2 regions of the Shewanella oneidensis MR-1 genome follow, and region 2 is predicted to be linked to the other one. Evidence: riboswitches for the same ligand, from Rfam matches in the RefSeq annotation. Region 2 holds a riboswitch; the other holds the start of a gene.
What was found. Region 2 has a riboswitch for cobalamin ahead of SO_RS03835 (TonB-dependent receptor). Riboswitches for the same ligand answer to the same signal wherever they lie in the genome.
Positions count from the first base shown of each region.

Region 1: another riboswitch for cobalamin. It lies ahead of SO_RS04810 (ABC transporter ATP-binding protein); the one in region 2 lies ahead of SO_RS03835 (TonB-dependent receptor).

Region 1 is NC_004347.2:1,070,595-1,073,778, forward strand. Features, by position in the region: gene SO_RS04805 (histidine phosphatase family protein) at 161-910, shown strand; cobalamin riboswitch at 1,077-1,299, shown strand; gene SO_RS04810 (ABC transporter ATP-binding protein) at 1,427-2,371, shown strand; gene SO_RS04815 (FecCD family ABC transporter permease) at 2,368-3,184, shown strand, end outside.
Region 2 is NC_004347.2:825,627-828,810, forward strand. Features, by position in the region: gene SO_RS03830 (RCC1 domain-containing protein) at 1-1,055, shown strand, start outside; cobalamin riboswitch at 1,190-1,419, shown strand; gene SO_RS03835 (TonB-dependent receptor) at 1,529-3,184, shown strand, end outside.

The DNA.
Region 1 (3,184 bases), 240 kb from region 2:
AATTGCATTTTATTATTGAATGTCGTTCGTTTTGTTTTGGACATTTATACGTATAGACGTCCATAATACGCGACATCGGATTGTCAGGGCAAGGTGAAAGTCATTAGGAGCGAGAATCTAGAATCTAGAGTCTAGGTCCTAAGATTTTTAAAAGGCATATATGAAACAAGTTCGCTTATTACTGTTGCGCCATGGGGAATGCGAGGGCGGGGCGATTTTACGTGGCCGCGTTGATGTGCCTTTAAGTGCCAAGGGCTGGCGGCAGATGTCGGCGGCAGTCGCTTTGCAGGTCTGTGAGTGCCACGGTATTTATAGCTCCACCTCGAGGCGCTGTGCTGAATTTGCCAAGGTGTTGGCGACTAAGCATGCTAGCGCGTCCGTCAGTTCAAGCTTCGCCAGTGCCAGTTCAAACTGCATCAGTTCAAACAACTTTGCTGCGCCAACATCTTCGCCGCTTGAGGTCAGCCTGCTGGAGGATCTACAAGAAATGGATTTTGGCGATTGGGATGGTCGCTTGCTCGATGAGTTATATCAACAGGATGGCGAGCGCATGGCGGCCTATTGGCAAGATCCTTGGGCTGTAGCGCCGCCCAAGGGTGAAACGATGGCCGATTTTGAGGCCCGAGTTGATCGCGCAATTGCGGCCATTCTCGAGCAAGCATTTGCGTGCCTTCCCCTTGGTGATAAACCCGCCGATGCTGCAGCTGATACTGCGGCCAATATTTGGGTGGTGACCCACGGTGGGGTGATCCGTCATTTAATGGCGAGGGCGTTGGGGGCGGTGAAAGCCGTGGGTTTTTATAGTCAGCTCACCCTGCCCGTGGCGGCGCTGGTGACTATCAATGTACTTGAAGATAACCAAGGGACTCGATACTGGCGCTTAGACTGGCCATCGGGCCATGGTGAGTGAGGTTTGCATCAGCATCAAATGCGATGTTGAACATTTTCTGATTTAAACGGCATTGCCTAATGAGCCAGATATAGGATAATGCTTTTCCTTGATGTTTGAGTGAGATAGCGCATTTTGTTCGCTAAGCTTAAATGTCGCAGAAATAGGTGTTGGGAATTTCGCGCTAACCTATGCTATTGCATTAAGGTCATAAACGCCGGATCAACCCAAATATAATAGGGAATCGGGGCGCTGCCCGTCAGCCAGCCCGAACTGTACCCGCAACTGTGAGTAGTTAAAAGAAGCGCCTAGATTCTAGATTCTAGATTCTAGATTCTAGATTCTAGATTCTAAAGCCTAGCACCTTCTTTTCTACAAGTCAGGAGACCTGCCTATTGCTGTTTTCGCTGCGTGCAGCCTTAGTTCTCGAGCGGGTGACTCGAGGGAGCAGAAGATGATATTGATACGTCTCGCCCTGTGGCCCATGGCGCAGCAGGGTTTTGGCAACACAAAATATGCCTGTGGGAGTGGCTTTTAATGCAGCCTTCCACATCAACAGTTACATCAACAGTTGCGCAACCTTCGGCGGCGCGAACTCATGTGGGACTCAATGTCAGCCAAGATGTGGCACTCAATGTCAGCCAATTGAGTTGGACCATCGAAGGCAAAACCATTCTCTCTGGGGTTAACTTTGCCCTGCAGCGCGGTGAAATGCTGGGATTAATCGGCCCTAACGGGGCGGGTAAATCCAGTTTACTGCGTTGTCTATATCGTTTTATTCGCCCGACTCAGGGGCAGATCAGCTTGTTTTCGCAGGATATTAGTCAGCTTTCGCCCAAGGCATTTGCCTGTAAAGTGGCCGTAGTGCAGCAGGATACGCCGCACTATTTTGATATGACCACAGAGCAACTGGTTGCCATGGGACTCACGCCCCATAAAGGAATGTTTGATAGCCATTCCAGCGGTGATAGCGACAAAATTATTAAAGCGCTTGAGAAGGTTGGCCTTAGTCATAAGTTGCATCAGCAATATGAGCGGCTTTCGGGCGGCGAGAAACAACGGGCGCTGATTGCCCGCGCTATCGTGCAACAACCACTGCTACTGATTTTAGATGAACCCACAAATCACCTCGATGTGCGCTACCAAATACAAATTTTGGAGCTGGTTCGAAGCCTTGGCATTAGTGTGATTGCCTCGATTCATGATCTGAATCTGGCAAGCGCCCTGTGTGATAGTTTGCTGCTACTCGATAATGGGCAAGTGAGCGCCATGGGCACGCCAACTGAGGTGTTGACTGAGGAGCGCATTGCCCAAGTTTTTGGGGTTTGCGCCCAAGTGATGCCCCATCCACAACATGCTAACCCGTTGATTAATTACTTCTATGGCTATCAAAAATCATATGGCTATCAAAAATCAAAGACAGATGAAGAGGGCGCAATCCATCCTCCCCATATCATTAATGGGGTGAAAACCCCATCATGATAAGCAGACTTAAGCTGATTACCCTGTTAACCCCTATTTTTACGCCATTAACTCGCCAGCAATGGCTGATGTTAGCCTTGGTGGGTTTTACTCTGCTGACGCCGATTGCGGCCGCCAGTTTTGGCGCGGCGAATATCAGCTTTTTAGATGTTTTTAATGTTTTTATAGATAAATTCAGTCAGTTATTTATGGGTGAGAATGCGCCAAGCACTGCCGCGATGACGGATCGGATTGTGATGGAATTAAGGCTACCACGAATATTGCTCGCCTTTGTGGCGGGGGCGGGGCTGTCTTTGGCGGGCAGTGTGTTGCAAACCGTGACTCGCAATCCCCTTGCCGACCCTTATTTGTTTGGGATTAGCTCAGGAGCCTCCTTTGGCGCTGTGGTGATGCTGACGTTGTTTTCCGGTTCAGGTTTTTTTGCGAATGCGGGTGTGATTGCCAACTCGGGAATATTTAGTGGTGCGGAAATATTGGCTGGGCTCCAGTGGTTTAGTTTGCCCTTTGGCGCTTTTATTGGTGCCAGTTTATCCGTACTTATTGTTTTGGCTTTATCGGGGTTAGGGCTCAACAGCCAAGTTGAACGCATGCTGCTCTCAGGGGTGGCAACATCGTTTATGTTTGGCGCGTTAACCAGTTTGCTGCTGTATTTTGCCAGCCCGCAGGCCACGGCATCCGTGCTTTTTTGGAGTTTGGGCAGTTTTGCTAAGGCCAGTTGGTCGCTATTAATTTTGCCGACCATCGTTGTGCTGGTGAGTTTTTTTATCATCCTCGGTTGGAAGCGGCAGATTATGGCTTTGCAAGCGGGGGATG
Region 2 (3,184 bases):
TGTACTGGGGCAATGCGGGGAAATATAGCCTCGACAAAGCCCTGCAAAACCGCATGACCAATATTACCAAGTTGTTCGCCAATCAAGAGGCCATTGCCGCGCTAGATGCCAATGGCAAGGTGCATACTTGGGGTTATGGCCCCTACGGTGGCAATAGCTTACATGTGCAGGATCAATTAGTTGATGTGGTCGATATCTTTGCCAGAGGGCGCAGTTTTGTCGCCCTCAAAAAAGAGGGCAGTGCTGTGATTTGGGGGCAGGTTGAAGAGTCGACCAATATGAAAAAGTTACTCCCGCAGCTTACGGATGTAGCGAAGATCGAATATTTTCAACACACCTATGCTGCCTTGAAAAAGGACGGCACTGTGGTGAGTTGGGGTTGGCGCAGTGATGCTTACTCGATTCGCAGCGCCTTAAAAGATGTGGTGAGTATGACGGCAAACAATTGTGCCTTTGCGATTTTAAGCCCTACGGGGGATGCGCATTTTTGGGGCGATGGTATTAACTGTGGTGTCGATTGGATTAAAAAAACCGATATCACAGGGGTAAAAGAGATTATCAGTATTGGCTCAGGTTTTTTATTACTGAGGGATAAGGCTGTGCCGCAAATTGTGGCCGACGATACTGATTACGCTTATATGTTTGGGTTTCACGATGCTCAAGAGATTCTTGATAAATATTGGCAGGAAGGGAGTGTTATTACTCGAGGGCCAGCCTCCTTTGTGTTTACGCGTCCCGATGGCAAAGTGGTGCCCGTTGGTTATCGCGCCAACCGTGATAATGTGGAAAAGTTAATGGCACGTATTCCGCGCCTCACTTGGTTAAATGGCGCAAATGACGGTTATGTTGGCATTAGTGAAAAGGGGGAGTTGGTCTCTTGGTCGATGAATTTTCCCATGTTCGACAAGTCGACAGTGCAACCTGCTGACTCGTTAGTGATTAAATCGCTGGATTTTACCCCCGCTGCCCAATGCGAAACCCCTGAACAACGTCAGGCGATTTTGAGCACAGACAGACCAAAACCTGCGGCAAAAAATTGGGATGGTGTTTTCTAACTTATGTGAGTTTTTTCGCTCACTTGAGATTAATGGACTTTCATCCGTATAGACGTCTATAATGCGCGCGCTCAGGTCAGATATGACCTGAGCCTTGTTGGGCGTTAACAGGTTTTACGCCCTTTGAACCTAATTTTGAGTCAACCTTCTGTGGTGCTTGCGATGATAGCGTCGCGAGATAATCGGGAAGCCAGTGAAATTCTGGCACTGCCCCCGCAACGGTAAAAGGTGAGAGACGGCCGCATTCGATAGGTGTTCACGATGAACCCGTAAATCGCAGTGTGCAAAGGTCAGTTTCGCGTTTATCTCTAGTGAGATGGATTATAGCCTAAGTCCGGAGACCGGCCCTAAAGGTGTTTTTGAGATTTCGGTGGGCAGATCTCAAAATGCGATAGTGACTATCAGTATTTTCTACTGAATCAACGATATCGTGGCGCCAATGCCCCGTTTTCCTTGCAGGAGTTAAAGGTAAAATGGGAACACATCCAACAAAAATCGCGCTGCTGATCGGCAGCCTTTGCAGTTTTTCAATTATCGCGCCCGTTATGGCGGCTGACGATACCAGCACAGCTAAAGTCGATGAGCATCTTGTCGTGATAGGCCGCTCTGATAAGACCCCGTTAAATATTGCCGCCAATGTGAATGTGATTGATGCAGCAGCGATTGAAATGAGTGGCGCGACTAATTTGACCGACGTCTTACGCGGCCAAAGTGGTATTCAAATTTCGGATAACAATATTGGTACTAGCTTTGCTATGCGTGGTTTTAGCGCCAGCACAGCGGTAAACAACACCTTAATTTTACTCGATGGTCGCCGCCTAAATAACATCGATATTGCCGCGCCTAGCTTAAATGCGATTCCCTTAAATCTGGTTGAGCGCGTCGAAATATTATCGGGCAGTGCGGGCGTGCTCTATGGCGATCAAGCCGTGGGCGGGGTGATTAACATTGTGACTAAGTCGCCTGAGAATACTGGCGGCAGCGTGCAATTATCCGGCGGTAGCTTTAATACTTACGAAGGTCGTGGCGACGTGTCTGGCGCAATCAACAAGGATTGGCGCTATTTCTTGAGCGGTAGTTACAACCAAGGTGACAACTATCGTCAGCATAATGCAAACGAAACAGGGTCTATTCTGGGTCGCATTCAATATAAAACGGCGACGGATTCTTTCTTTGTCGAAACCAGCTATTACGATGATGATCGTGAAAATCCTGGCTCATTGACGGTCGATCAATTCAAGTTCGATCCACGTCAGTCTTCCAATAAAAGCGAATATGTCCATGAGATGACCACTGCGGCGCGCAGCGGTTATCAGCATCAGCTTAACCAAAACTGGGCGTTAGCGGCGGATTTGGATTACAGCGATACCTTAGTCAGCTCCGTCAATTGGGGCGCGGGTAGCCATAACACCCGCTCGCTGTTGATGTTTAGCCCCAAAGCTTTAGCCAACTACAGTACACGCCAAGGCGAGCTAAACCTAGTGACAGGCTTAGATATCAGCCGTGGTAAGGCCGATTACGATTCTATGGCACGTAGCAATGTGCAGGACATGCAAAGTGCTTATCTACAAGCCACTGTGCCATTAAGCCATACCTTAAGTTATGTGGTAGGCGGACGTTATGCGCGGGTGACTGACGAGTTAGTCGATGGCAATGTCTATCCAAATGGTATCGATTTAGATGAAGATGCCACCGCATTCGAGTTTGGCCTAAACTATCGCCCGAGCGCCGAGCACAGATTCTACCTGCGTGGCGATGAGAACTTCCGTTTCGCCAAGGTCGATGAGCAAGCTTACACCCCGAAAGATGTGTTTGGCTTAAAGCCACAGACTGGCCGCTCCTATGAGGCGGGTTGGGATTGGACAGTTGCCAGCCAAAGTCTGCGCGTGAGCTTATACCGCCTCGATTTAGAAGATGAAATTGTCTTTGACCCAAGTGCGGAAAAACCTGTTGGTGGTAGTTTTCAAGGTGCAAACGTTAATGCCGATGCCTCACGCCGTTATGGCGCGAGTGCCGATTGGGATTGGCAGGTGACTCAAGCATTACAATTAGGGCTGGAATATAACTATATCGATGCCGAATTTACCGATGGATTGAATGATGGCAAGAAATTGTCTTGGGTGGCGGAG